DNA from 2 places in the Streptosporangium sp. NPDC023615 genome. Region 1 is predicted to be linked to the other one. Evidence: riboswitches for the same ligand, from Rfam matches in the RefSeq annotation. Region 1 holds a riboswitch; the other holds the start of a gene.
What was found. Region 1 has a riboswitch for S-adenosylmethionine ahead of thrC (threonine synthase). Riboswitches for the same ligand answer to the same signal wherever they lie in the genome.
Positions count from the first base shown of each region.

Region 2: it holds a riboswitch for S-adenosylmethionine, as region 1 does, so the genes downstream of both, AB0G16_RS06325 (aminotransferase class V-fold PLP-dependent enzyme) here and thrC (threonine synthase) in region 1, are expected to answer to the same signal.

Region 1 covers NZ_JBFABE010000049.1:33,770-48,700, forward strand. Annotated here, with positions in the region: gene AB0G16_RS27600 (helicase C-terminal domain-containing protein) at 72-2,477, shown strand; gene AB0G16_RS27605 (DUF4190 domain-containing protein) at 2,757-3,668, shown strand; gene AB0G16_RS27610 (DNA repair helicase XPB) at 3,979-5,622, shown strand; gene AB0G16_RS27615 (AAA family ATPase) at 6,024-8,063, shown strand; gene groL (chaperonin GroEL) at 8,134-9,762, opposite strand; gene AB0G16_RS27625 (cold-shock protein) at 10,315-10,515, opposite strand; gene AB0G16_RS27630 (MoaD/ThiS family protein) at 10,933-11,208, opposite strand; gene thrC (threonine synthase) at 11,231-12,523, opposite strand; SAM riboswitch class I at 12,538-12,678, opposite strand; gene AB0G16_RS27640 (alpha-lytic protease prodomain-containing protein) at 12,957-14,582, opposite strand; gene AB0G16_RS27645 (RNA polymerase sigma factor) at 14,813-14,931, opposite strand, start outside.
Region 2 covers NZ_JBFABE010000005.1:186,142-201,072, reverse strand. Annotated here, with positions in the region: gene folE (GTP cyclohydrolase I FolE) at 1-359, shown strand, start outside; gene folP (dihydropteroate synthase) at 501-1,352, shown strand; gene AB0G16_RS06355 (nuclear transport factor 2 family protein) at 1,349-1,789, shown strand; gene folB (dihydroneopterin aldolase) at 2,110-2,460, shown strand; gene folK (2-amino-4-hydroxy-6-hydroxymethyldihydropteridine diphosphokinase) at 2,457-2,954, shown strand; gene AB0G16_RS06340 (DUF3180 domain-containing protein) at 2,951-3,403, shown strand; gene AB0G16_RS06335 (acyltransferase) at 3,503-4,657, opposite strand; gene AB0G16_RS06330 (NADH-quinone oxidoreductase subunit D) at 4,674-5,873, opposite strand; gene AB0G16_RS06325 (aminotransferase class V-fold PLP-dependent enzyme) at 5,892-7,220, opposite strand; SAM riboswitch class IV at 7,275-7,390, opposite strand; gene AB0G16_RS06320 (TerC family protein) at 7,590-8,531, shown strand; gene AB0G16_RS06315 (cytochrome P450) at 8,577-9,776, shown strand; gene AB0G16_RS06310 (Gfo/Idh/MocA family oxidoreductase) at 9,905-10,870, shown strand; gene AB0G16_RS06305 (SAM-dependent methyltransferase) at 10,956-11,921, opposite strand; gene AB0G16_RS06300 (DUF2520 domain-containing protein) at 12,338-13,228, shown strand; gene panC (pantoate--beta-alanine ligase) at 13,470-14,276, shown strand; gene AB0G16_RS06290 (L-aspartate oxidase) at 14,414-14,931, shown strand, end outside.

The sequences.
Region 1 (14,931 bases):
CGCGTCCTTCACACGATCACGGAATTCCCCCAGGCCGCGCGATGTCGGTCAAGCCTCCTACCATTGGCGGAATGAGCACGGAGTTCACCGAGTGGCTGCGCGGCCGGAGCGACGATCGGCTGCGGGCCCTCGTCTCCGTGCGTCCCGAGCTCATCACGCCCGTGCCCGCCCACCTGGAGGGGCTGGCCGGGCGGGCGAGCAGCCCGTCCGCGATCGGAAGGGCCCTCGACCGGCTCGACCGGTTCACCCTGGCGGTCGTGGAGACGCTGGCCGTGCTCCCCGGCCCCCTGCCCTACCGGTCGCTCCGCGCCCAGATGGCCCGCGCCCTGCCCGGGGTGGCCGACACGACGTTCCAGAGCGCGCTCAAGGAGACGGTCGAGCGGCTGCGCACCATGGCGCTGGTCTACGGGCCCGACAAGGCCCTGGCCACGGCTCCCGGCGTGCGCGAGGTGATGGACGGCCCGGCGGGGCTCGGCCCGCCCGCCGTGGAGGCGTTCCGGCACCACCCCGCCGAGCGCCTCGCCGAGCTGGTGCGGGACGCCGGGGGCGAGGACGGCGACACCAAGGAGGCCCTGGCCGCGCTGCTCGCCGATCCGGGCGTCGTCGGACGGCTGGTCGAGGAGGTCTCGCCGCAGGCCCGATCGGCGCTCAACGAGCTGGCCTGGGGTCCGGCCAGCGGCCGGGTGCCGAACGCGCGGCGCGAGGTGCGCGCCGCCACCGCGCAGTCCCCGATCGACCAGTTGCTCTCCCGGGCGCTGCTGGCCGCCACCGGTGAGGAGAGCGTGGTGCTGCCCCGCGAGGTCGCCCTGTTCCTGCGAGGCGGCCGCGTCCATCGCGACCTCTCCCCCTTCCCGCCCGCGACCGAGGGCACCGTGCGCGACCAGGGGCTCGCCGACCGCACGGCGGCCGGGCAGGCGTTCGCCTTCGTCCGCGCGGTGGAGGAATTGTGCGAGCGCTGGAGCGCCGATCCGCCCGGCGTGCTCCGCAGCGGCGGCCTGGCCGTACGCGACCTCAAGCGGACCGCCGCGCTGCTCGACCTGCCCGAGTGGGTGACGGGGCTCATCGTCGAGGTCGCGTACGCGGCGGGGCTGGTGGCGGCGAGCGGCGCGGTCGACGGCGACTGGATGCCCACGCCCGGCTACGACGGCTGGCGGGTGAAGGCTACCGAGGACCGCTGGGCGGTGCTGGCCACGACGTGGCTCGCCATGGACCGGCTGCCGGGCGTCATCGGCGACCGGGACGAGCGTGACCGGCTGCTCAACGCCCTCCATCCCGACCTGCGCCGCTCGTCGGCGCCCGAGGTCCGCGCCGCCACCCTGGGTGTTCTCGCCTCCGCGCCGGGGGTCGCGCCCACGCCGGAGGCCGTACGCGACCGCCTGGCCTGGGAGCAGCCGCGCCGCCGCGGCGGCCACCGCGACCAGCTGGTGGAGTTCACGCTGCGGGAGGCCGAGCAGCTCGGCGTCACCGGGCTGGGGGCGCTCTCCGGTCACGGCCGCGCCCTGCTCCCCGACGCCTCCGGTGATTCCGGCGCCTCTGCGGGCACCGCCGGTGGCCCCGCCTCCTGCGCCGCGGCCCGGTTGCTGCTCCCGCTGCTGCCCGAGCCGCTCGACCACGTCCTCCTCCAGGCCGACCTGACCGCCGTCGCCCCCGGGCCGCTCACCGGGGAGCTGAGGCGCTGGCTGGCGCTGGCGGCCGAGGTGGAGTCCACCGGCGGGGCCACGGTCTACCGGTTCGACGAGCGGTCGGTCCGGCGGGCGCTGGACGCGGGGCAGGGCGCCGACGAGCTGCTCGCCATGCTGGAGCGTCACTCCACCACGCCCGTGCCCCAGCCGCTCGGCTACCTGATCGCCGACGTGGCCCGGCGGCACGGCCGGATGCGCGTCGGCACGGCGAGCGCGTACGTGCGGTGCGACGACTCCTCGCTGCTGGACGAGGTCATGGCCGACAAGCGGGCGATCCCGCTGCGGCTGCGGCGGCTCGCCCCCACCGTGATCGCCTCCAAGTCCTCCAGGCCCGCGCTGGTCGACGCGTTGCGCGCGATGGGGTACGCCCCCGCGGCGGAGTCGCTCGACGGTGACGTGATCGTCACCCAGCTCGACGTCCGCCGGACCGAGGGCGTGCCCGCGGCCCGCTCACCGGTCATGTTCGGCGGGCCGGAGGCCGAGGTGGTGGCGGCGGCCATCCGTGCCGTACGCGCCGGGGACGCCGCCCACCTGGCCCGCCGTCCCCCGGTGGCCGCCCCCGACGGCCAGATCCCGCGCTCCCCGGCCACCGCCACGATCACCGCGCTGCGCGAGGCCATCCGTCAGGGGTCGCAGGTCTGGATCGGCTATCTCGACTCGCAGGGCAACGCGACCAGCCGGATCCTCGAACCGGCCCGGATGGAGGGCGGCTACCTCACCGCCTACGACGAGACGCGGGCGGCGGTGCACCGCTTCGCCCTGCATCGCATCACTGGGATAGCCGACATCGCCTGACATGCCGCTCACCCGTTCCACCGAGGACCGGGAACGACCGTACGGCTCCGGTGTGCCGGGGAAGACCAGGGGGTAATGTCGGTCCCGGGACGGACCGCCCCGGGACCGGCCGCCGGGCCGCCGAGGCACGTCGCCGTCCGGGAGCCGGAGCCTTCCCGGCCTCGTCCGGAATCCGGCCACCGGAACGGAGGCCGACCCATTCGTCCCTGGCACACGGTTCACGGCTCATATCGTGATATCTGTTGATGTCCCGAGCTCCACAGAAGCGAGAGATCCACGGTGAGCAGCGGTCATTCCGAAGGTCCCGGCACCGATCCGGACGACTGGAAGAGCCCCTACGGCACGGGTGCCGGTCAGGTCCCCGGCGACGGCCGGCTTTCCCACGACCGGGAACGGTCCGCTCAGAGGCGTCCGTCCGGGCACGCCGGGTCCGGGCACGCCGGGGCCTTCGGCCACGGGGCCTCCCCCTACGACGACCAGGCCCCGGACGGCCCGGCCCGCACCGGCTCCCCCTACTCCGGCCCCGCCTACGGCGATCCCGCCTACACCGACCAGGACCATGACGCCCCCACCCTCGTCGGCCTGGATCTCGGCGGCGAGGACCACACCCTTCGGGGCCACGACCTGGGGTACAGCGGCCGGACGTACGCCGACCAAGGCCACACCGGCGGCCACCACGACACCGGGTGGTACGGCGGCGGAGGACACACCGCCGCGGGTCACGGCGGGGGCCCGGGGAACGGAGGTCACGACGGCGGAGGCCACCCCGACGCGGGACACGCCGCCGGGGAGTACGCGGGCCACACCCGGCGCGATCACGCGGATCCCTCCCTCCACGGATACGGGCAGAGCGCCCCCTCCCCCTACGGGTACGGACAGGGTTACGTCGAGCAGCCCCACGCGCCCGGCCACGGTCCCGGGACGTCCCGTGCCACCGAGGGCGTCAGGACGCACGCGATCGTCGCCATGGTCGTCGGCATCGTGCTCTCGCTGAGCTTCTTCCTGAGCATCGGAGGGCTGGTCGCCGTCGTCCTGTCGGGTCTCGCCCTGGGCAGGGTCGACACCGACACGCGGGGGGCCGGGAAACTGCTCAGACGGGCCTGGATCGGCATCGGCGTGAACATCGGGCTGATCGTCCTGGGGGCGGTCGTCTTCGTCGTCGCCGGGCTCAACCACGCGTTCGGTCCCTGATCGTGCCGGGACCGGCGGGGCCGCCGCCGGGCCCCGGCCGCCGCGGCGACACAGGGTGTCCGGCAGGTCCCGCACGCCCGGTGCCCGCACACCCGGCGACCCCGTACTCTCGGTGTCCGGGCACGTGGTGAACGCGCGCGTGCCGGCCGGGGATGTGAGATCGCTCGCATCGGCGGGCCGCGCGGGACTGCCCACGCGTCCCCGCCCGTTGCACCCGGGGAACGTGGGGCAGGGGACGGCCCGGTGGACGACCGCCGGGTGCGACCATGAGCCGAACCGCCGCGACACGCCGTGACCGAGGGAGACGTCTGTGACTGACGGACCATTGATCGTCCAATCGGACAAGACCCTGCTCCTCGAGGTCGACCACGAGAAGGCCGGGGAGTGCCGCAAGGCGATCGCGCCCTTCGCCGAGCTGGAACGCGCCCCCGAGCACGTGCACACCTACCGGGTCACGCCCCTGGCGCTGTGGAACGCGCGGGCCGCCGGGCACGACGCCGAGCAGGTGGTCGACGCCCTGATCGCCTACAGCCGCTACCCGGTGCCGCACGCGCTGCTGGTCGACGTCGCCGAGACGATGGCGCGCTACGGCAGGCTCCGCCTGGAGAAGCATCCCGTGCACGGACTCGTCCTGACCAGCACCGACAGGGCCGTGCTGGAGGAGGTGCTGCGCTCCAGGAAGATCCAGCCGCTGCTGGGCGAGCGCCTGGACGACGGCGTGGCGGTGCACCCGAGCGAGCGCGGCAACATCAAGCAGCTCCTGCTCAAGCTGGGCTGGCCCGCCGAGGACCTGGCCGGGTACGTCGACGGCGAGCACCACCCGATCGAGCTCACCGAGGACGGCTGGGAGCTGCGCACCTACCAGCGCGAGGCCGCCGAGGCGTTCTGGCACGGCGGCTCGGGCGTGGTGGTGCTCCCGTGCGGGGCGGGAAAGACGATCGTGGGCGCGGCGGCGATGGCGCAGGCCAAGGCCACCACGCTGATCCTGGTGACCAACACGGTCTCGGCCCACCAGTGGAAGCAGGAACTGCTCAAGCGGACCTCGCTGACCGAGGACGAGATCGGCGAGTACACCGGGACGAAGAAGGAGATCCGGCCGGTCACCATCGCCACGTACCAGGTGATGACGACCCGCAGGCAGGGCGTCTACCGCCACCTGGAGCTGTTCGACGCCCGCGACTGGGGGCTGGTCGTCTACGACGAGGTGCACCTGCTGCCCGCGCCGATCTTCCGGATGACCGCCGACCTGCAGGCCAGGCGGCGGGTCGGGCTGACCGCGACGCTGGTGCGCGAGGACGGCCGGGAGGGCGACGTGTTCTCCCTGATCGGCCCCAAGCGGTACGACGCGCCGTGGAAGGAGATGGAGAACCAGGGCTGGATCGCCCCGGCCGACTGTGTCGAGGTGCGGGTGACGCTCACCGACGAGGAGCGGCTGGCGTACGCGATGTCGGAGTCCGAGGAGCGCTACCGGTTCTGCGCGACCACGCCGTCCAAGACGCGGGTGACCGAGGCGCTGGTCCGGCGGCACCTGGACGAGCAGGTGCTGGTCATCGGGCAGTACATCGACCAGCTCGACGAGCTCGGCGAGCACCTGAACGCGCCGGTGATCAAGGGCGAGACGAAGGTCAAGGAGCGGGAGCGGCTCTTCCAGGCGTTCCGCGACAAGGAGATCCAGGTCCTGGTCGTCTCCAAGGTCGCCAACTTCTCCATCGACCTGCCCGAGGCCGCGGTGGCCATCCAGGTGTCGGGCACCTTCGGGTCACGGCAGGAGGAGGCGCAGCGGCTGGGCCGGGTGCTGCGGCCGAAGGCGGACGGCGGCGGGGCCCGGTTCTACTCGGTGGTCAGCCGTGACACGGTCGACCAGGACTTCGCCGCCCACCGGCAGCGTTTCCTGGCCGAGCAAGGGTACGCCTACCAGATCATCGACGCGGACGACGTGCTCGCCGGAGAATGACACCACTGGCGAACACGCCGTCGATGTGTGTCAGGCCCACGAAATCCCTCGGGCTTTCGACAAACAGACCACCCCCTCGCTAGGCCTCAGCGGCCACTGGCGACATACCCCCATGATCTGCGCGAGTCACCATGTTCGGCTGCCTTTTTCGTCATTTCATCGCAGAATCACAGAGAGTATCAGGTTGATTACCGATTGATCTGAGATCGGCCTGAAGAATGCCCGGGACGACCGTCGAAGGATCGTCCACGGGCGAGTCCCACGATCATCGAGGTGTCCCGGACCGCCGCTCCCGGTCCGGCCCTAATCCCTTTGAGGCGCGCGAGCGCCGCCGCTAGGCTGGTCGATTCGCTGCCCGATGACCACCGTCACCTCCGTTCATGAATGGGAGGCGCTTCAGCATGCCCGCACATCAATTGGCCCCCGACATAACCGAAGATCCCGCCCGGATCCTCGCCGCCGAACGCGAACACCTGGCCGTCTCCAGGGCGGCGCTGCGCGCGATGCGCGAGCACGCCGCCTCCCTGTCCTCCGACGCCGCCGGGGACTGGGTCTCCCAGCAGATCCTCCAGGCCCTGCTGGACCAGCGGGTCGCGGCGCTCGCCGACCACTCCGGCACGCCCCTGTTCTTCGGCCGCCTCGACCGCGAGGCCGACGACGACCTGCCGGGGACGGTCCACGTCGGACGCAGGCACGTCCACGACGACCGCAGCCGCCCCCTGGTGATCGACTGGCGGGCCCCGGTCTCCCGGGCCTTCTACCAGGCCAGCCCGTCCGACCCGATGGGCGTCGTCCGCAGGCGCCGGTTCGGCTACCAGGGCGGCGACCTGACCGCCTACGAGGACGAGCGCCTCGACCAGGACGGCCCCGCCGTCGCGCGGAGCAGGATCCTCACCGAGGAGATCGAGCGCCCCCGCTCGGGGCCGATGCGCGACATCGTCGCGACGATCCAGCCCGACCAGGACGAGATCGTCCGCTCCGAGCTGACCCGGACCGTGTGCGTCCAGGGTGCCCCCGGCACCGGCAAGACCGCGGTCGGCCTGCACCGGGCGGCCTACCTGCTCTTCACCCACCGCGAGCGGCTCGCGCGGTCGGGCGTCATGATCGTCGGCCCGAACCGGGCGTTCCTGTCCTACATCTCCTCGGTGCTGCCGGCCCTGGGCGAGGTCAAGGTCGACCAGACCACGGTCGCCGGGATCCTCGGCGACCACTCCGCCCCCGAGGAGGCGGCGGTCGGCGCCCTCAAGGGGGACGCCAGGATCGTCGGGGTGCTCAGGCGCGCCCTGTGGATGCACGTCGTCAAGCCCGCCGAGGGCGTGCTCTACACCAAGGGGATCAACCGCTACCGGGTCGCCGACCACGAGGTCCGCGAGATCGTCGCCGCCCTGCGCGGCACCGTCCGCTACGGTCCCGGCCGCGCCACGCTCGCCCAGCGCCTCGCCCACCTGGTGCTCGTCCGGATGGAACAGCGCGGCGAGTCGCCCGACGACCGGGTGCAGGACGCGGTGGCCCGGTCGGCGCCGGTCAAACGGCTGGTGGACGCGGTGTGGCCCAAGCTCACCCCGCAGCAGGTGCTCCACCGCCTGTTCAGCGACCCCGGCTTCCTGGCCGCGGCGGCCAAGGACGACCTCACGGCCGAGGAGCGGTCGCTCCTGCTCTGGGCCAAGCCCCCCAAGTCCTTCCGCTCGGCGAAGTGGTCGGCGGCCGACGCCGCGCTGATGGACGAGCTGGGCGACATGATCGAGCGGACCACGCCGCTGGGTCACCTGGTCGTGGACGAGGCCCAGGACCTGTCGGCGATGCAGCTGCGGGCGCTCGGGCGGCGCTGCCGCACCGGGTCGGCCACCGTGCTGGGCGACCTCGCCCAGGGCACCACGCCCTGGTCCGCCCGCTCCTGGACCGAGGTGCTGGGCCACCTGGGCTTCGAGGACGGCGCCGTCACCGAGCTCACCCTGGGGTTCCGGGTGCCTCGCGAGGTCCTGGACTACGCGGCCAGGCTGCTGCCGTCGGTGGCCCCAGGTCTCGCCGCCCCCCGGTCGCTGCGGCCCGGCGCGGGCTCCCTGTCGGTACGGCCGGTGACGGACCTGACCACGGCGTTGTCCGGCGCCGCCGAGGAGGCGCTCGCCCGCGAGGGGTCGATCGGCGTCATCGTCCCCGACGCCCTGGTGGACGCCGCCTCCGCCGCCGTGTCCCACCTGGACCACCGGGTGCTGAGCCCCGACACGACCGGGGACCACCGCCTGCTGGTCGTCCCGGCCACCCTGGCCAAGGGCCTGGAGTACGACCACGTGATCGTGGCCGAACCGGCCGGCATCGTCGCCGCCGAGCCCCGGGGCCTGGCCCGCCTGTACGTGGTGCTGACCCGCGCGGTCACCTCGCTGACCGTGCTGCACGCTCGGCCGCTCCCCGAGCAGCTCGGCCGGGCCGTGTCGTCCGGGTGACGTGTCGCCGGTGAACGACAAAAAGAGGCGGCCCCCGGAAGGGGTCGCCTCTTTTTCGAAAGCGTCAGGACTAGAAGTCCATGTCGCCGCCGCCGCCGGGCATGGCGGGAGCGGCACCGGCCTTCTCGGGCTTCTCGGCGATGACGGCCTCGGTGGTGAGGAACAGCGCCGCGATGGACGCCGCGTTCTGCAGAGCGGAACGCGTCACCTTGGCCGGGTCGATGATGCCCGTGTCGAACAGGTTGACGTACTCGCCGGTGGCGGCGTTGAGGCCCTCACCCGCGGGAAGGTTGCGCACCTTCTCCACCACGACGCCACCCTCGAGGCCGGCGTTCACGGCGATCTGCTTCAGCGGCTCCTCGAGAGCCTTCTTCACGATCGCGGCACCGGTGGCCTCGTCGCCGGAGAGCTCCAGCTTGTCGAACGCCTTGGCGCCGGCCTGCAGCAGGGCCACGCCACCACCGGGGACGATGCCCTCCTCGACGGCCGCCTTCGCGTTGCGAACGGCGTCCTCGATGCGGTGCTTGCGCTCCTTGAGCTCGACCTCGGTCGCCGCGCCGGCCTTGATGACGGCCACGCCGCCGGCCAGCTTGGCGAGACGCTCCTGGAGCTTCTCACGGTCGTAGTCGGAGTCGGTGTTCTCGATCTCGGCGCGGATCTGGTTGACCCGTCCGGAGATCTGCTCGGCGTCGCCGGCACCGTCGACGATGGTGGTCTCGTCCTTGGTGACGATGACCTGGCGGGCCCGGCCGAGCTGGTCCAGCGTGGTGGACTCCAGCTTGAGGCCGAGGTCCTCGCTGATGACCTGGGCACCGGTCAGGATGCCGATGTCGCCCAGCATGGCCTTGCGGCGGTCACCGAAACCGGGCGCCTTGACGGCGACCGAGCGGAACAGACCGCGGATCTTGTTGACGACCAGGGTGGCCAGGGCCTCGCCCTCGACGTCCTCGGCGATGATCAGCAGCGGCTTGCCGGCCTGCACGACCTTGTCGAGAACCGGGAGCAGGTCCTTGTTGGCGGACACCTTGGAGTTGACGACCAGGATGTAGGGGTCGTCGAGGACGGCCTCCATCCGCTCCGGGTCGGTCACGAAGTACATCGAGGTGAGGCCCTTGTCGAAGCGCATACCCTCGGTGAGCTCGAGCTCGAGACCGAAGGTGTTGCTCTCCTCGACGGTGATGACGCCTTCCTTGCCGACCTTGTCCATCGCCTCGGCGATCATCTCGCCGATCTGCGGGTCGCCCGCGGAGATCGAGGCGGTGGAGGCGATCTGCGCCTTCGTCTCCACGTCCTTGGCGAGCTTGGACAGCTCCTCCGACACGCGCTCGACGGCGGCCTCGATGCCCTTCTTCAGGGCCATCGGGTTGGCGCCGGCGGCGACGTTGCGGAGACCCTCACGTACGAGAGCCTGAGCGAGCACGGTGGCGGTGGTGGTGCCGTCACCCGCGACGTCGTCGGTCTTCTTGGCGACTTCCTTGACGAGCTCGGCCCCGATCTTCTCCCACGGGTCCTCGAGCTCGATCTCCTTCGCAATGGAGACACCATCGTTGGTGATGGTGGGGGCTCCCCACTTCTTCTCCAGAACGACATTCCGGCCCTTGGGGCCGAGGGTCACCTTCACGGCGTCCGCGAGCTGGTTCATGCCACGCTCGAGACCGCGCCTGGCGTCCTCGTTAAACGCGATCATCTTGGCTGCCATACGGCTAGACCTCCCAGATACAGGGTGGCTTGCACCGGACCGAGCCGACGCCCGCGACGGCATGTGGGCCCACGACTCCGTTCGGCGGGCCCCATCGCCTCGATCCAGGTTTGGCACTCCTCATGTGCGAGTGCCAACAAACTGTTTAGCACTCTACCCTGTCGAGTGCAAGCCGCGATCGCCTGACCTGCACGGCGGGACGGCGCGCCCCCTCCTCGGGGACGACACTCCGGGAGCGGGACGCACATCGGTCCCACGGCACGTCAGGGGGGATCCGCGGGCTCCGCCCCCGGCCCTCGGGGGACGCGAGGCGTCCTCGGTCCCAGGCCTCCGGCGGGAAGGTTCCGCGCGGAGCGAAGTCCGCCGCGCCGTCGGCGCACGGGTCGAGCCGGACGCGACGGCCCGGACATGCCCGCCGGGTCGAGACGGGTCGGGTCCGGTCGGGTCGGGTTGGGCCGAGCCGGGCCGGACCGGCGGGCGGAGCCGTGGAACAGGTCACACGCTCCGCGAGGATCCACCGGCCCGACCCGGCGAGACGGGGGACGGCCGGGGTCAGACCGCCCGGACGGCCTCGGCCTGCGGGCCCTTCTGTCCCTGGGTGATCTCGAACTCCACCCGCTGGCCCTGCTCCAATGCCCGGTAGCCGTCCATCATGATCGCGGAGTAATGGACGAACACATCCTTACCACCGTCTACCGCGATGAAGCCGTAGCCCTTGTCCGCGTTGAACCATTTGACGGTGCCCTGCGCCACGTGTGACTCCTCTTACTGGTCTTTAGGACGACGCCCATTCCTCTCGCGAAGTCCTCAATCTCCGGACGAACTTCGCCGCGTCGATCGCCCTCGACCATACCTGTGGGAAGCGGTCGGGCAACAGAGTCAAACACCAAACTCCCCGTTTATCAGAGTTTTCAGTACGGGATCAGAGTTTGACTATCACTATTAGTTAGTTCAATTTTGTAACATCCTCCCGAGCGACGAATATGAGCCCGAGTCATAAAACACGACACCCGCCCGGCCGGAGCCGGGCGGGTGTCGCGGGAGAGATGGCACGCCACGGGCCGTGCGCCCGCGGGCGGGGCCGCGGCAGGGCCGTGACAGGAGTCGCACGGCGCCGGCGCAGGGCCCCGGGGCCGGAGGGGACCGTGGAGGCGGTGAGGCGGCCTGGGCTCAGCCCCCGGCCACCGCCGGGATGATGGAGACCTGGACGCCCGCGGGGGTGGCCGTGTCGAGGTTGTCCGCGAAACGGACGTCCTCATCCCCGACATAGACGTTCACAAAACGGCGAATCTTACCCGTTCCATCAAGAATTCGGGCGCCGATCCCCGGGAAGTCCGCCTCCAGCTTCTGCAGAACATCGCGCAGGGTCTCCCCCTCCGCGCTCACCTCGGCGGCACCGCCGGTGTACGTCCGGAGAATCGTCGGAATCCGCACAGAAACGCTCATAATTCGTAACCTTTCACGGTTTTTAGGCGATGGCCGCACGGAATGCGTCAAGAGAGGGCCGAATGACCGCGGTGGGACGCGCCTCGGTGGCCACCACGTCCAGGGTCTTGAGACCGTCCCCGGTGTTGAGCACCACGGTCTCCGCGTCGGGGTCGAGCGTGCCCGAGGCGACCAGCTTGCGGAGCACCCCGACGGTGACGCCGCCGGCGGTCTCGGCGAAGATGCCCTCGGTCCTGGCCAGCAGCCGGATCGCGTCGACGATCTCGGCGTCGGTCACGTCCTCGACCGCTCCGCCGGTGCGGCGGGCGATGTCCAGGACGTAGGGACCGTCGGCCGGGTTGCCGATCGCCAGCGACTTGGCGATGGTGTCCGGCCTGACCGGGCGGATCACGTCGTGCCCCGCCTTGTAGGCCGCCGAGACCGGCGAGCACCCCTCGGCCTGGGCGGCGAAGATCTTGTACGGCGTGTCCTCGACGAGCCCGAGGGCGATCAGCTCCTTGAACCCCTTGTCGATCTTCGTGAGCTGGGAGCCCGAGGCCACCGGGACGATGATCTGCTCGGGGATGCGCCAGCCGAGCTGCTCGGCGATCTCGTACGCCAGGGTCTTGGACCCCTCGGCGTAGTACGGCCGCAGGTTGACGTTGACGAAGCCCCACTTCTCACCCAGCTCGTCACCGATGAGCTCGGAGCAGAAGCGGTTCACGTCGTCGTAGGTGCCGTCGATGCCGATGAGCCTGCCGCCGTACACGGAGGCCATGACGATCTTGGCTTCCTCCAGGTTCGAGGGGATGAACACGCAGGAGTCCAGCCCGGCCCGCGCGGCCGCGGCGGCCACGGCGCCGGCCAGGTTGCCGGTGGAGGAGCAGGAGAGGGTGTGGAAGCCGAAGGTGCGGGCCGCCTCCACGGCGATGGCCACCACGCGGTCCTTGAAGGAGTGCGTGGGGTTTCCCGAGTCGTCCTTCACGTGCAGCGAGCGGATGCCCAGCTCGCGGGCGAGGTTCCCGGCGTTCACGAGCTTGGTCCACCCGGGTGCCATGTTGGGCTTGGAGGCCACGTCCGCCGGGACGGGCAGCAACGAGCGGTAACGCCAGATGTTGGCCGGCCCCTCGGCGATCTGCTCCCGGGTCACGCGCCCGAAGTCGTAGGCGATCTCCAGGGGCCCGAAACACTCGATGCAGGCGAAGCTGGGACCCAGGTCGTAGCGGGCACCGCACTCGCGACAGGACAGGGCGACGGCGGGGCCGAAGCTCCCGCCCCCGTCCCGAGGACGGTCGAGCGGGGCGGCGGTGGTGTTCTCAGTGGTTGCGAGCGCCATGAAGCGAGGCCTTTCCCTCATCTTCGTCTGCGACCACCCTGGTCACAGACCGGAATTGGCACCTGTCCCGGCCGACCTCGTCAGATCACGAGTCTTGAACCGGGATGGTTGCCGGGGCTTCGCAGGGCCGGTCCCTCCACCCCTCTGGATGAGCACGTATTCATTTGTGAACCTGACGCGCAGGTCTCCAGCACTCTACCCCGCCGTACCGCCGTCCCGACAAGCCGTCTCAGGATACGAGACATGACGTGTTAACCACCGGACACCACCGTCGGCACCGGCCCGGGACAGCGGGCTCGGCCGTCCTCCCCGTGCGGCGGATCCGAGGCGGTGGACGCGCGGCCGCGGATCTCGGACGACGTGTTCCGGACGCCGGACGACAGACACCGGAGATCGGACGGCGGAGATCGGACGAAGGGCGGCGGCACGCCGGTCAGGGAACGCTGCGGACCGAGAGCGGGGACGGCGCCCTGAGCCCGACGGTGTAGGAACCGGAACCGGCCACGCTCACCACCCGGTAGCGGTAGAAACCGGGCGCCCCGACATAGGTGATCTTCTCGTCCGAGCCGGCGCTCCGCGAGGAGGCGACGACCCGCCAGCCGGAGCTGCTCCACTTCTGCAGGTACAGGTCGAAGTCCGTGCCGGCGGGACCGTCCAGGCACCCGTAGTGGGTCCCCGTGATGGCCGCCCTGTAGTAGACGTTCCTCGGGTGGTACACGGACTTCCCGGCGGCCAGCGCGCCGGTGTAGGTGGTCGGGTAACCGGTGCAGGTGCCGGTGGTGGGCGGCGGCGGGTTGCCCGCGGTGGTCTTCAGCGCCAGGCCGTAGGCGGTGAGGATCTCCCCGATCGGCTGGAAGTAGGTGACGCCGCCCGAGCCGCAGTCGCCCGAGCCGCCGGAGGTGACGCCCTGGGCCTGGTCGATGGAGATGAACGAGCCGCCCGAGTCGCCGGGCTCGGCGCACACGCTGGTACGGGTGAGCTGGAAGACGGCGCCCTGCGGGTAGGTGACGCTGGCGTCGCGCTGCTGGATGAGGCCGCAGTACCAGTCGGTGGTGGAGCCCGACCGGCAGACCGAGGCGCCCTCGATGGCGACCCTGGCCCCGGCGACCGGGACGACGCCGCCCTGGCCGTTGTCCACCCCGGCGGTCGCCGTCCAGGCGCTGTTGACCGCCACCCAGGCGTGGTCGCTGCCCGGGAAGACCGAGCCCTGGAAGGTCCCCTGGGCCAGGCGGTTGAAGCCGGTGGTGGCCGCGCCCCGCCTGCCGCAGTGGCCGGCGGTGACGAAGCCCGGCTGGTTCCCCCTGAGGACGGAGAAGCCCACCGAGCAGCGGTTCACCGCGCCGGTGTAGTAGGCGTTCCCGCCGACCAGGTCGTACAGCGGCAGGGGCGCCTCGGTGGAGGGGAGCACGACCACCGCGGTCTGGTCGAGGCCGGAGGAGGCGATGATGTTCTGGGTCTGTTCCGGCCGCGGGGCCAGCACGACCACCTTGTTCCGCTTGACGTCGACGTAGCGCACGCTGGAGATCAGCGGCTTCGGCGGCAGCGTGGCGTCGAGCTTCTCCTTGACCTCGGCGAGTTCCGCCAGCGACCGGGGCACGACCTCGGCCTGCGCGCCGGCGGCGACGATCTGGGGGATGTCGGCGATCGTGGTGCTGGCCACCACCAGGGTGTGCGCGGTCTTGGCCCGCAGCCAGGCGCCGCCGAAGCGGGGCCCGAGCCTCCTGCTCATCTGCTCCGCGATCGGGATCAGCCGCGCCTCGTTGAGCAGCCGCGCCTCGGCCTCGGCCCTGGTCAGGTCCAGGTCGCGCTCGAGGGCCTCCAGCATGCCCGGCGGCGGCGCGACCGAGGTGATCACCACGCCGGGCGTACCGGGCCTCCCGGGGACCTTCGGTCCGCCCGTCGCGCCCGGCACGATCGGTCCGGCCGCCCCCGGGGTGCCCGGGGTGCCCGGGGCGCCCGGGGCGCCCGTCCGGCGGTCGGCGTCCGCCGGGGCGGCGGCCAGGGTGAGCGCGGATACCGCCAGGACGCACCCGGAGGTGACGACGTGTCTGCGGGACATGTGGGTCTCTCCTCGACCTCGGCTTCCGGAGCGGAGGGGGGAGGATCGCCCCGTGCCACCGGCCGGCCGTGTGGCGCGAGCGCTCGACCGGGGTGACGCGGACAAGGTCACCCTAATCCAGTCGTCGCCGGTCAAGGCCGCAGAAGCCGCACGCCACGCGGACGACCGTCGGCACGACCGCCGGCGGCGCGAGGGGGGACGGGCGGGCGACGACGATCGGGGGCGGAGGGTCAGAAACCGTAGGCGTCGCCCAGGGCGCCCTGGACGTACTTGCGGGCCTGGTGGATGCGGGACTTGGCGGTGCCCAGCGGGATGCCGAGCTGCTCGGCCACCTCGTTGTAGTCGAGCT
Region 2 (14,931 bases), on a different contig from region 1:
TCGAGGTCTACTCGACCTGCGAGCACCACCTCGTGCCGTTCCACGGCGTCGCCCACGTCGGCTACATCCCGAACGCCAGGGGACAGGTCACCGGCCTGTCCAAGCTGGCCCGCCTGGTCGACGTCTACGCCAGGCGTCCCCAGGTGCAGGAGCGGATGACCTCGCAGATCGCCGACGCGCTGATGAACGTGCTCCAGCCGCGGGGGGTGATCGTCGTGATCGAGTGCGAGCACCTCTGCATGACCATGCGCGGCGTCCGCAAGCCCGGGGCCAAGACGATCACCTCGGCCGTCCGCGGCGACTTCCGCAGCAGCGACAAGACCCGCGCCGAGGCGATGGCCCTCATCATCCGCCGCTGACCGCCCCGTCCTCCGGCCGCTCCCGGCCGCCTTCCCGCGACCCCGGGAAGGCGGCCGGGAGCGGCGCGTGTGCGGATTCGTTATGGCGCAAGCCGGACCCACGACACAGGCGAACCGCGGACAACGCCTAGGCTTGTCCGCATGACTACGTGGAGTGTGCCCGGGCTGCCGGACGCGGGCCGGTGCCTCGTGATGGGCGTGGTCAACGTGACTCCCGACTCGTTCTCCGACGGCGGCCGGTGGTTCGACCCCGTCGAGGCCGTGCGCCACGGCCTGGAGCTGGTCGAGCAGGGCGCCGACATCGTCGACGTGGGCGGCGAGTCCACCAGGCCCGGTGCCGCCCGGGTGTCCCTGGAGGAGGAACTGGCCAGGGTCGAGCCGGTCGTCCGCGGCCTGAGCCGCGAGGGCGTCACCGTCAGCGTCGACACGATGAGGGCCGAGGTGGCCCAGATGGCCGTCGAGGCCGGGGCGAGGATGGTCAACGACGTCAGCGGCGGGCTGGCCGATCCGGAGATGCCCAGGGTGGTCGCCGCCTCGGGCGTCGCGTACGTGGTGATGCACTGGCGGGGGCACAGTCACGCCATGGACCGCCGGGCGGTCTACGGCGACGTGGTGGGTGAGGTCCGCGAGGAACTGGCCAAGCGGGTCGCCTCCGTGCTCGCCGAGGGGGTGTCCGAGCGGCAGATCGTGCTCGATCCGGGGCTGGGCTTCTCCAAGAACCCCGAGCACAACTGGGCGCTGATCGCGGGCCTCGACCGCCTCGCCGAACTGGGGTACCCGCTCATCGTCGGGGCGTCGCGGAAGCGGTTCCTGGGCCGCCTGCTGGCGGGACCGGACGGCACGCCACGTCCTTTCATCCACAGTGACGACGCCACCCTCGCCGTGACCGCGCTCACCGCGCTGTCGGGGGCCTGGTGCGTGCGCGTGCACGATGTCCGCCCGAACGCGGACGCCGTCCGTGTGGCTGCCGCAGTTCAGGGAGCGAGATCATGAGCGTCGACACCACCGCCGTCGAGACGGTCAACCAGGAGTTCTACACCGCCATCGAGAACGCCGACCTGGACCGGATGACCGAGATCTGGGCCGAGGACATCGAGGGCGAGCAGATCAGTTGCGTGCACCCCGGATGGCCGATCGTGAACGGCCGCCAGGAGGTGCTGCGCTCCTGGGCGCTGATCATGGCCAACACGCCCTACATCCAGTTCGTGCTGACCGACGTCCGCGTCATGGTCCTCGGCGACGTCGCCGTCCTCACCTGTGAGGAGAACATCCTCACCGCGGGCGACGAAGGTGATTCCAGCTTCGCCGCGGGCAAGGTGGTGGCGAGCAACACCTTCGTGCGGACGTCGGCGGGGTGGCGGCTCTGGCTGCACCACGGCTCCCCCGTGCTGCAGGGCGACGACGAGGACGAGGACGAGGAGGCCGCGTGAGCGAGCGCGCCGGCGCAGGGCCCGGTGACGGCGACATCGGTGAGGGGACCGGTGGCGGACCTCACGATCCGGCGCCGCTGCGGATCCACGACGGGGTCAGCGAGCTGATCGGCGACCCGGTCGACGGCCTGCTCCCCGGCCCGCCCGCCGATCCGGGCCGGCCCGCCGACCCCGGCCGCGGGGCGTTCGGCGACCCCCTCCGAGACCCCCTCCACGACCCCGCCCTCGACCTCCTGCGCGATCCGCCGGGCGGTACGTTCCGCGATCCGGTACGGGAGACGCCCCACGGTCCGGCCGGAGCCCGGCGGGCGGCCGACCGGATCAGCGTCACGGGCCTGCGGGCCCGTGGGCGGCACGGCGTGCTGGCGGCGGAACGCGAGCTCGGCCAGGAGTTCGTCGTGGACGTGACGCTCTTCCTCGACACGGCACCCGCGGCGGCCGGCGACGACCTCTCCAGGACCGTCCACTACGGCGAGCTCGCCGAGGACCTCGTACGGGTCGTGGAGGGCGAGCCGGTCGACCTGATCGAGACCCTGGCCCAGCGCCTGGCCGACGTCTGCCTGGACCGCGAACCCGTCCTGGCGGCCGAGGTGAGCGTGCACAAGCCGTCCGCGCCGATCCCGCTGCCGTTCGACGACGTGATCGTGACGATCACCCGGAGCCGGGCATGAGGGTGGTCCTGGCGCTCGGCAGCAACCTGGGCGACCGGCACGCCACCCTGCGCGGAGCGGTCGAGGCGCTCTTCGCCGGGCCGGACCTCACCTTCGTCGCGGCTTCCCCGGTCTACGAGACCGACCCGGTCGGCGGTCCGGAACAGGGCGCCTACCTCAACGCGGTGGTGATCGCCGAGAGCGCGCTGGAACCCCGGAGCCTGCTCGATCGTGCTCAGAGTGTGGAGAACGCCTTCGGCCGGGTCCGGGTGGAGCGCTGGGGAGCGCGCACCCTGGACGTCGATCTGATCACCGTGGGGGACGTCGTGATGGACGACCCCGACCTCACGCTGCCTCATCCCCGCGCGCACGAGCGCGCCTTCGTGCTGGTCCCGTGGGTACGGGCCGACCCCGGCGCCGTCCTGTCCGGGAGGCGGGTTGCCGACCTGCTGGCCGGCCTCGACCAGGCCTACGTGCGGCCGCGCACCGATCTGACCCTGGGCGGGCCCGCGTGAGGCCCACCCGTCCCGGCGTCCTCGTCGGGCTCCTCGTCGTGTTCGCCGTCCTCACCTGGTCGCTCCTGCGGCCGTTCTACTCGGACCTGCAGGCCGTGCCGTGGACGGCGATCCCGACGGTGCTGCTGCTGGCGGTCGGCGAGTTCTACAGCGGGTGGATGACGAAGGCCAGGATCGAGCGCAGGCCCGGCACCGAGCCCGTCGAACCCCTGGCCGTGGCCCGCCTGGCGGCGCTGGCCAAGGCCTCCGCGTACGGCGGGGCGGTCTTCGGCGGGATCTTCGCCGGGTTCGCCCTCTACACCGTCGAACTGCTGGGGCAGGAGGTGCCCCGCCGCGACTTCTTCGTCGCCGGCGGATCGACGCTGGCCTGCGTGCTGCTGGTCTGCGCCGCCCTGTACCTGGAGTACTGCTGCAAGGTCCCCAAGGACACCGCGGACGACGAGCGCTGACACGGGCGCGGGGTTTCCCGAGGACACCGCGGACGACGGGCGCCGGTACGGGCGGCCGTCCGGGGCGGGTGACGGCGCGGGCCGCCGGAGCGGGGGGCGCTACCGCCGCCCCGCCCACCTGCGCCCGAAGAGCATGATCACCGGGAGCGTGCACATCAGCGCCCCGCCCACGGCCAGGGGGCGCTCCAGCCACCACGACAGGTCGGGCCGGACCAGGGGGGCGGGCCCGCTGCCCGCCACCCACCAGGTCAGGGCCACCCAGATCGCCATGCCGGTGGTGTGGAACAGGAACAGCGGGAGCGCGAACCGGTTGACGGTCTCGTTCACGCCCTGCCACCGGGGGCGGTCGAGGAGACGCTCCATGGAGGGCCTGATCACCTCCACCAGGCCGATCTGGAAGATCAGCAGTGCCACGATGACAAAGGTGGGGGGCGCCATGTTGGAGAGCCTGTCGCCGGGCACGCCCACCATCGACCCCGGGTAGATGCCCGAGTAGACCAGGCCGAAGAGGGCGAACAGGCCGGTCCACAGGATCGCCATGTCGAAGCGGCGGGGCAGCGCCACCACCCTGTCGTAGAAGAACCCGGCCTGGTGGGCCAGCCCCCAGACGATGATCATGTTGAGCCAGCCCGCGGCCTCGTACCCGTAGCGCAGCCGCAGCACGTCGACGACGAGCGCCGCCCCCGCCAGCCAGATCAGCGCCAGCACGTCGTAGCGCCGGTGCAACCAGAGCGCGACCGGGAGCAGGGCGATCAGCACGAGGTACACGCCGATGAACCACAGCGGGCTGATGACGAGCAGGACCACCCGGTCCATCCAGCCGACGCCGAACGCCCGCGTCACGAACACGCCCAGCACGACCCAGGTCCCGGCCAGCGCCAGCGCCGGGATCGCGAGGCCGCGGATGCGCCGCCACACGAAGGCGCCGATGCCGACCCCGCGCTCGTAGGCACGGTTCCACGACAGCAGGTGGACGTGCCCGCCCACGTAGAAGAAGAGCGGCAGCACCTGGAGCAGCCAGGTCAGGATCCACAGCCCCGAGGTGAAGCCCAGCGGGCTGGTCGGCGAGGGGCCGTCCGGTCCCCACTCCAGGATGGTGAACGCCCAGTGCCAGATCACCACGACGACCAGGCTGATCGCGCGCAGCCAGTCGACGTACCTGTCCCGCCGGGACGGCGCCCGGCCGGACGGCGGGGGATCGGGGACGGCCGCGGGGGAGCTCGTCCGCTCCGCGTCCGGGGGGGAATCGGTCATGGGGGCGGGCCGTCTCTCACTTGTCGATGTCGCCGACGACGAAGAACAGCGAGCCCAGGATGGCGACCATGTCGGGGACCAGGTGCCCCGGCAGCAGCTCGCGGAGCACCTGGACGTTGTTGAAGGAGGCCGAGCGGAGCTTCATCCGCCACGGCGTCTTCTCCCCGCGCGACACCAGGTAGTAGCCGTTGATCCCGAGCGGGTTCTCCGTCCACGCGTAGGTGTGGCCCTCGGGGACCTTGAGCACCTTGGGCAGACGCTGGTTGACCGGCCCGGGGGGCAGGTCGAGGAGCCGCTCCACACAGGCGTCGGCCAGGTCCAGGGAGACCTTCACCTGCTCCAGCAGCACCTCGAAGCGGGCGTGGCAGTCCCCGGCGGAGCGGGTGACGACCTTCACCGGCAGCTCTCCGTAGGCGAGGTAGGGCTCGTCCCTGCGCAGGTCCACGTCGACGCCGGAGGCGCGGGCGATCGGGCCGCTCACGCCGTACTGCATGATGGTCTCCCGATCCAGGACGCCCACCCCGCGGGTACGGGCGAGGAAGATCTCGTTCCCGGAGATCAGGTTCTCGATGTCGGGCAGCCGGCGCCGCACGTCGGCCACGGCCGCCGAGACCCGGCCGGTCCACCCCTCGGGCAGCTCCTCCTTGAGGCCGCCGACCCGGTTGAACATGTAGTGCATGCGCCCGCCGGAGATCTCCTCCATCACCGCCTGGAGGGTCTCGCGCTCCCGGAAGGCGTAGAAGACCGGCGTGATCGCGCCGAGTTCCAGCGGGTAGGAGCCGAGGAACATCAGGTGGCTGAGCACCCGGTTGAGCTCGGCCAGCAGCGTCCGCGTCCACACCGCCCTGACCGGCACCTCCATGCCGAGCATCCGCTCCACCGCGAGCACGACGCCCAGCTCGTTGGCGAACGCCGACAGCCAGTCGTGCCGGTTGGCCAGCACGATGATCTGCCGGTAGTCGCGCACCTCGAACAGCTTCTCGGCGCCCCGGTGCATGTAGCCCACGATGGGCTCGGCCGAGGAGATCCGCTCCCCGTCCAGGGTGAGCCGCAGCCGCAGCACGCCGTGCGTGGACGGGTGCTGCGGCCCGATGTTGAGGACCATGTCCTCGGTCGCGAGCTCCTTGCCGTGCGCGCCGCCCACGGCGGCGGCCCCCGCGCCCATGCCCACGCTCAGCTCGCGGGGCGCGGCGCCTTGGGCGTGAGGTTCGGTCATGGGTCCCATGCTGTCACGTCAGGCGCGCGAGGCAAGATCCCGCAGGGCGCCGATCAGCCGGTCCACGTGCTCCTCGGTCGTGCCGATGCCGATGGAGGCGCGCACCGCCGAGGCGGTGACGTCGTCGCAGCCGCCGTCCTTGGCGCCCAGCAGGTGGCGGACGAAGGGGTGGGCGCAGAACTTGCCGTCGCGGACGCCGATGCCGTGGTCGGCGGAGAGGGTCTCGGCGACCTCGCGGGCGGTGTGGCCGTCCACCACGAAGGAGACGATGCCGACGCGCGGGTGGTCGGCCCCCCACAGGGAGAGCTCGTGCACGCCGGGGACGGAGGCCAGGCCCGCGCGCAGCCGCGCCAGCAGGCGCTCCTCCTCCCGGATCAGGGGGGTCCAGCCGGTGGCGGACAGGGCGTCGCAGGCCGCGGCCAGCGCGACGGCGCCCAGCACGTTCGGGGTGCCGGCCTCGTGCCGGGCCTCGGGGTCGTCGTGCCACTCGGCCCCGTCGTCGCCGACGGCCCTCACCGCGCCGCCGCCCCGCAGGTACGGCTCGGCGTCGGCCAGCCAGTCGGAGCGGCCGATCAGCGCGCCCGTGCCGAACGGGGCGTAGAGCTTGTGGCCGGAGAAGACCACGTAGTCCAGGTCGAGCGCGGTCAGGTTCAGGCGGCGGTGCGGGACGAGCTGCGCGGCGTCGACCAGGACGCGGGCGCCGTGGCGGTGCGCGATGTGGGCCAGCGCGGCGATCGGCCAGAGCTCGCCGGTGACGTTGGAGGCGGCGGTCACCACCAGCAACGCCGGGCCCTCGATCGAGTCCAGGGCCTCGTCGGCGGCGCGGACGGCCTCGCCGGGGAACGCGGGCACCGGCAGCCGCACCGCGCGCTTCCAGGGCAGCAGCGAGGCGTGGTGCTCGGTGTCGAACACGACCGCGACGGTGCCCTCCGGCAGGCTGCGGGCCAGCAGGTTGGTCGCGTCGGTGGTGTTGCGGGTGAAGATCACCGAGTCGTCCGGGCGCGCACCGGCGAAGGCGCGCACCGTGTGCCGGGCCTGCTCGTAGCGGGCCGTGGTGAGCTGGGACGCGTACCCGGCGCCCCGGTGGACGCTGGAGTAGGCCGGGAGCGCGGCGGCGACGGCGGCGCCGACCGGCTCCAGACAGGGGGCGCTGGCGGCGTAGTCGAGGTTGGCGTAGCGGACGAGCCTGCCGCCCCTGACCGGGACCTCCAGGTCCGAGCCGAGCACGGCGGGGATCGGCCGGTCGCCGCCCGCCCCGGCCCCGCCGGTCACCGCGGTCGCGGGGGCCGGGGTCGCGAGGACGTCGGCGACGGGGGTGGAAGAGTCGAAGATCGTCAGGGCGGACATGTCGGGGCTCCTTCGAGGTCATCGGACCTCGACCCATGAGACATAGGCACCCGAAGCCCGCGCTTGCCCGGCACACCTCGTGCCGGACCAGGTCCTCACCCGGGGCACCCCGCCGCGGACGCGAGGGTTGCCGGCCAGCGAGCCGGGGCTTGTCACTGGCACTCATGACCTACGGGGGAACTATAACCGACGGCCGCCGCCCTTTCGCAAGTCCGGACACGCGCCACGGGACGGCACGGGCGGTGACTTTCGACACGGAAGGGCGCGTGAGGAACTCCTGAGGGCTCCCGGTCGTCCAGGCAGTCAGCCGAAGAACCGTTCCGGCCGCCGGCCGGCTCTGTTCCCCCCGGGCCGACAAAGGAGAAAGCAATGGACTGGGTGACCAACCCGGAGATATGGATAGGGTTCTTCACCCTTGTCGCCCTGGAGATCGTCCTGGGGATCGACAACATCATCTTCATCTCGATCCTGGTGAGCAGGCTCCCCCCCGAGCAGCGGGACAAGGCGCGCAGGCTGGGTCTCCTCGTGGCCCTGCTCAGCCGCCTCGCCCTGCTGGTGGCGCTCGCGTGGGTGGTGAGACTCACCGAACCCTTCTTCGAGGTGTTCGGGCACGGGATATCCGGGCGAGATCTGATCCTGATACTCGGCGGCCTGTTCCTGCTGGCCAAGAGCGTCCACGAGATGCACGGCAGCCTGGAGGGCGACTCCGGCCACGCCGGGGGCAGGACGGCCTCCTCCTACGCCTCCGTGATCGTCCAGATCATGATCCTCGACATCGTCTTCTCGCTCGACTCGGTGATCACCGCGGTCGGCATGGTGGACGAGCTGGGCGTCATGATCGCGGCCGTCATCGTCGCGGTCCTGGTGATGCTGTTCGCCTCCGGCCCGATCAGCCGCTTCGTGGACCAGCACCCGAGCATCAAGATGCTCGCGCTGTCCTTCCTGGTGCTGATCGGCGTCGTCCTCATCGCCGAGGGCTTCGAGCAGCACATCCCCAAGGGCTACATCTACTTCGCGATGGCCTTCTCGCTGCTGGTGGAACTGCTGAACATCCGGATGCGCCGCAAGACGGGCCAGAAGCCGGTCGAGCTGCACACCCGCTACGAGGCCGGGCCTTCCGAGCCCGCAGGCCCTTCCGGGACGGCCGGTTCTTCCGGGACGGCGGGGTCTTCCGGACCGGATGCAGGGCCGGCCGGGTCCCCCGGCGCGAGCGGATCCTCGGGGCCGGGTGAGGGGGAGCAGGCGGGAACCGGGCCGCGTGGCCCCCTCCGGGCGGAGACCCGGCCGGACGAGAAGGATCGCCCCGTGTGAGGTCGGGTGACCGGCCCGCCTTTCAGGCCGGATTACGATGCTCATGTGCGCTTTGATCCCTGGAATCCGGAATTCGTCGCCCACCCGTACGACGCCTACGACGAACTGAGACGGGAGCGGCCGGTCAGCTTCTTCGAGCCGACCGGCCAGTGGCTCGTCGCCCGGCACGCCGACGTCAACGCGTTGCTGCGCGACCGCAGGCTCGGCCGCTCCTACCTGCACGTCGCCACCCACGCCGAGTTCGGCAGGCCGGACGACCCGGAGTTCCAGGACCCGTTCTGGCGGGTGATCAGGGCGGGAATGCTCGACGTCGAGCCGCCGGTGCACACCCGGCTCCGAAGGCTGGTGTCGAGGGCGTTCACGCCGCGCATGGTCGAGGCGCTCCGGCCCAAGGTGGCCCGGATGGCCGGGAGGCTGGCCGACGACTTCGTCGAGCGCGGTGGCGGGGACCTGATCGCCGAGGTGGCCGAGCCTCTCCCGGTCGCGGTGATCGCCGAGATGCTCGGCGTACCCGAGGCGGACCGGCACCTGCTGCGGCCCTGGTCGGCCCAGATCTGCGGGATGTACGAGCTGCGGCCGTCGGCCGAGGCCCAGCACACGGCCGTACGCGCGGCCGAGGAGTTCTCCGCCTACCTCGTCGATCTGGCCCGCGCCCGGCGGGCCGACCCGGGCGACGACCTGATCAGCGCGCTCGCCCTGGTGGCCGACGAGGGGGATCGGCTCACCGAGGAGGAGCTCGTCGGCACCTGCGTGCTGCTGCTCAACGCCGGGCACGAGGCCACGGTCAACGTCACCGGCAACGGCTGGTGGGCGCTCTTCCGCAACCCGGCCGAGCTGGAGCGGCTCCGCGCCGACCCCGGCCTGCTGCCCACCGCGGTCGAGGAGCTGATGCGCTGGGACACGCCGCTGCAGATGTTCGAGCGCTGGGTGCTGGAGGACGTCTCGGTGGGCGGGGTCGACATCCCCAGGGGCACCGAGGTGGCCCTGCTGTTCGGCTCGGCCAACCGCGACCCCGAGGCCTTCGCCGACCCCACCCGCCTGGACGTGGCCCGGGCCGACAACCCGCACATCTCCTTCGGTGCGGGAATCCACTTCTGCCTGGGGGCGCCCCTGGCCAGGATCGAGCTGATCGAGTCGTTCGGCGCACTGCTGCGCAGAGCACCGGCGATGGAGCTCGTCACCGAACCCGCCTGGAAACCCGGCTACGTCATCCGAGGTCTGGAATCCCTCCGGGTGCGGATCTGAACCGGCCCGATCGGAGCGGTGAGCCGGAGTGACGGGTCGGGGTGGAGAGCCGAAACGGTCAGCCGAGGTGGGGAGAAGGCCTCCGGGCGTGGCCGGCTTCCCGAAGCGCGAAGGAGAAGGAGAGTCAGATGAGTGATCCTGTCCGGGTCGGGCTGGTCGGGGTCGGGATCATCGCGGAGACCCACCTGGCGGTCCTCGCCGAACGACCCGAGGTCTCCCTGGAGTTCACCGCCGACCCCCGGCTCGCGGAACCACCCGAGTTCCGCGGCGCCAGGCCGCCTCACCACGGCTCTCTCGCCGAAGCGCTCGAAGAGCATCGGCCCGACCTGATCGTGCTCGCCACGCCCACCGCCACGCACGCGGACCTGGTCGTCCAGGCCCTCACCCGCTCCACCGCGCGGGTGCTGGTCGAGAAGCCCCTCGTCCACGATCTCGCCTCCCTCGCCCGGCTGGTGGAGTCCCCGGGCGGGGCGGCCGACGCGCGGGACCGCGTCTTCACCGCGCATCACTTCGCCTTCTCGCCCGAGGTCCTCTGGGCCGCGGAGCAGATCGCCGCGCACGAGGAGTGGGGACCCGTCACGGGCATCACCTCGGCGTTCTACGACCCCTACGTCCTACGGGGCGAGGACGCCTTCACCTCGTACGTCTCCAGCTGGACCGACTCCGGGGTGAACCAGCTCAGCATGCTCTCCCGCCTCGTCGACCTCACGGCGCTCGTGTCCGTCCGGCGGATGGACGGGGGCGCGAGTGCCTGGTGCGTCTGCGAGTACCGCTCCCGGGGCCGGGTGGGCACGGCCAGGCTGCGCACAAGCTGGCTCGCCGGCTCCAGCAGCAAGGAGACCGTCCTGACCCTCGGCGACTCCGACGTGGAGATCTGGATCGACCACACGGCCATGACGGGCTTCGTGGCCGGGGGCGGCGAGCTCCTCGCCACGCACGGGGACGACGGCCGTACCCCCAGGAAGATCGCCCACTATCGGCCGCTGTACGACAGCCTGCTGTCCGATCGTCCCGACCCGGTCCTCGGCTTCGGCGTCGCCACGACCATCACCGAGCTGTACCACGCGACCCCGCCAGACGACCGCGACCGCTGACGGCGGCCGGTGACGTGCCCGGCGACATCGCCCGGTGACGTGCCCGGCGACATCGCCGGTGGCGTCGCCCGGCGGGGCTCCGATCTCAGGGACGGCTCTGGGAGAGCCAGCCGAACCCGCCGAGTCCTCCCGGCGCGATGAGCTCCGCCTCCTCCGAGGCCCGGGCCAGGGCGCGCAGGTAGCCGCGCGGGTCGCTGGCGGCCTGCTCGGCAGGTGGGCGCCGTCCGGTGACGCCGAGGGCGCGCAGTGCCTCGCGCTGCGTGGTCAGCGCCGTCGTGACCGCCCCGGCGCTCTCCCCGGCGGCGGCGCAGGCGTCGAGCGCCACGTGGGCGGTGATGTCGCACGACCCGTCGGGCACCGGCGCCACCGTCGACCCGTCGCGGTACCCGGCCAGCGTCCCGTAGGGCGGCCGGTCGTCCACCGAGTGGGTGTAGTCGATCGCGATCGCCCGGCCACGGGCCAGGCGCACGATCACCGACGCCCACGCCCGGTCCCGGGGGCGGCCGATCTCGGCCCGCTCCCCGGTGAGCCGCATCGGCCACCAGCGGTCCAGCCAGGCCAGATCGGCCTCGCCGGGCCTGCCGCCGAGCCGCTCCTCACCGTCGATGATGTTGACCAGGACCAGCCGTGGCCCGGTGGCCGTCTGCTCGACGATGTCGACCGGGATGTTGTCCAGCCACTCGTTGGCGATCACCAGGCCGCAGATCCCGTCCGGGGCGGTCCTGGTCCAGACGATCTCCTCGGGCAGGGCCGGGGGCCGTGGGGCGAGCTCGACCGCGGTCACCCTCAGCCTCCGCCGCAGCGCGGGCGGGGCCGCGGCGAGCACTCCGGCCGCCAGGCCGCCCTCACCGGCGCCGATGTCGACCAGGTCGAGCACGTCGGGGCCGCCGAGCGCCTCGTCGACGGCGACGAGTTCGCGCAGCACGGCCTCGGCGAACATGGGGGAGGCGCCGACGGAGGTGCGGAAGTGACCCGAGGGACGCTCCCGGAGGTAGAAACCGCTCTCGCCGTAGAGCGCATGCTCCATCGCGGCGCGCCAGGTGAGCCACACGTCCTCAGACGCTACCCGGCGGGGCGGGGGGACGAGATCGACTCGTGCCGACGATTGGAGTGAACGCATGACCGCATTCTGTCACCGGCGCGCGCGGCGGCGACCAAGGCCACGTCGGCGCGTCCTCCCTCCGCCGGCCCCCGCCCCCGCGCGTTCCTCCTCAAGGGTTCTCCCGTCCTCGCGCGTTCTTCCCCCGCCGGCTCTCCCGTCCGCGCGGGTCATCCGCTCACCGGTTCTCCCGTCCTCGCGGGTCGTTCAGCGGGTCCCGGTGTCCCGTCGGAGATCCGGTTTGACACCCTTGTGGGGGAACCTCGCCGCCCGGACCGGAAACGTGCCTTCACACGGTCAGCGCGGCACGGCCCGTTACGCTGGTCAATCGGGCACGGAGCCCCCACATGGTCGAAGGACGGGACGTCATGGACGCAGTCGATCGCCCGGCACGACTGGCCGTCGGAGTGGTCGGAGCGGGCAAGGTCGGTTCGGCGCTCGGCGCCGCGCTGGTCAGGGCGGGGCACCGGGTCGTCGCGGCGAGCGGCGTCTCGGACGCCTCCAGGGATCGGGCGGTCGAACGGCTCGGGCTCGTCCCGGTCCGTCCCGAGGACGTGGTGGCCGACGCCGACCTCGTCCTGCTGACGGTCCCCGACGACGTACTGCCCGGTCTCGTCTCCGGCCTGGTGGGGACCGGCGCCGATCTGCGGGGCAAGCTGGTGGCCCACACCAGCGGCGCGTACGGGCTGGCGGTGCTGAATCCGGCGATCAAGGCCGGGGCGCTGCCCCTGGCGCTGCACCCGGTGATGACCTTCACCGGCCGAGACGACGACATGCGCCGCCTGACCGGCATCTCCTACGGGGTGACCGCGCCTGACGCGCTCCGCGCGGTGGCCGAGGCCCTGGTCATCGAGATGGAGGGCGAGCCGGTCTGGATCGCCGACGAGGACCGGCCGCTCTACCACGCGGCCCTGGCGGGGGCCGCCAACCACATGGTGACGCTCATCGCGGAGTCCTCGGAGCTGCTGGAGCGGATCGGTGTGGAGCAGCCGGGCCGGATGCTGGGCCCGTTGCTCGGCGCGGCCCTGGAGAACGTGCTGAGGCTGGGGATCGCCGGGCTGACCGGGCCGGTGGTACGCGGCGACGCCGGGACCGTCCGCAAGCACGTGGACGCGCTGATCCTCGCCGCCCCCGAGGCGGCGGACGCCTACGTGGCCCTGGCCAGGCTCACCGCCGACAGGGCACTGGCGGCCGGGCTCCTCAAGCCGGAGGCCGCCGAGCGCCTGCTGGACGCCCTGGGGGGCAACACGTGGACCTGACCCGGACCCCGGGGCCGGTGCCCGGTCTCCCCGGGAACGTCGTCCGCCACCGGCCCGGTGGCCGGAACGCCTCCTCCCGGCCCGGCGGCCGGTCCGTCCCTCTCCGACCCGGCGGCCGGAGCGCCGCCCTCCGGCCCGAAGGCCGGAGCACCCCCTCCCGGCCGGAAAGCCGGAACACCTCCCGGAGGTCACAGTGATCGTGGCGGACGACCGCGCAGGACTGATCAAGGCGCGTGAGGCCCTGGGGGTCGGCGCCGGCGCCCTCTCCGGCGGGACCGCGCTGGCTCTCGTGCCGACCATGGGCGCGCTGCACGAGGGGCACCGCTCCCTCATCCGGCTGGCCCGGGAGCGGGCGGACCAGGTGGCGGTGAGCATCTTCGTCAACCCGCTCCAGTTCGGTCCCTCCGAGGACTTCTCCCGCTATCCCCGTACGTTCGAGGCCGACCTGGAGATCTGCAGGGCCGAGGGGGTGGGGATCGTCTTCGCCCCGTCCGCCGAGGAGATGTACCCGCCCGGCAGGCAGGTCGGCGTCTCCGCCGGGGCGATGGGCTCGGTCGTCGAGGGGGAGTTCCGCCCCGGCCACCTCGACGGCGTCCTGACCGTGGTGCTGAAGCTGTTCAACCTGGTCCAGCCGGACGTGGCGGTGTTCGGGCAGAAGGACGCCCAGCAGCTCGCGGTGATCCGCCGGATGGTCGCCGACCTGAACCTGCCGGTCACCGTCGTCGGGGCGCCCACGATCCGCGAGCCGGACGGGCTGGCGCTGTCCAGCCGCAACCGCTACCTGTCGCCGGAGGACCGGCCGGTGGCGCTGGCCCTGTCCCGCGCGCTGGACGAGGGGGTGCGGGAGCATAGGGCGCCCCTGGTCCGCAGGGCAGCCCGCGCGGTGCTGGACGCCGAGCCGTCGCTGGTCCTGGACTACCTGGTGCTGGTCGATCCGGCGACGTTCGCGGAGGTCGGCGACGATCACACGGGAGAGGCGATCCTCGCCGTGGCGGCGCGGGTGGGGACCACCAGGCTGATCGACAACGTCACGCTCACCCTCGGCTGATCGGGGCGGGCCGCGTGACGCCCGGGACCGGGACGGGCCGCGCGAGACCCACCCCGGGGTGAGGCCGATCCGGTCCCCGCGTTATCGTCACATTGACGAAATGAACGGCCTCTATGAATCCCCGCGAGGAGGCGGCAATGAGCATCCCGGCCATCCCCCAGAGGTTGACCGCGCCCGCACCGGGCTGGACGGTCCAGGCGGACGTGGTCGTGGTGGGCTCCGGAATCGCGGGCCTCACCCTGGCACTCCGGTACGCGGGCCTCGACCCCGCCTCGAAGGTCCTGGTGGTCACCAAGGACGTGCTGTCGTCCGGTTCCACCCGCTGGGCCCAGGGCGGCATCGCCGCCGTGCTCGACCCGGCCGACACCCCCGTCGAGCACCTGTCCGACACGCTCGTCGCCGGGGTGGGCCTCTGTGACGAGGAGGCCGTCCGGATCCTGGTGACCGAGGGGCCGGGCGCGTTGCGCGACCTGATCGCGGCGGGCGCCGAATTCGACACCGACGCCTCCGGAGAGCTCCAGCTCACCAGGGAGGGCGGCCACCGGCGTGACCGCATCGTGCACGCGGGCGGCGACGCCACCGGTGCCGAGGTGCAGAGGGCTCTGGTGCAGGCCGTCGGCGAGGCGGGGATCGAGGTGATCGAGCACGCGCTCGT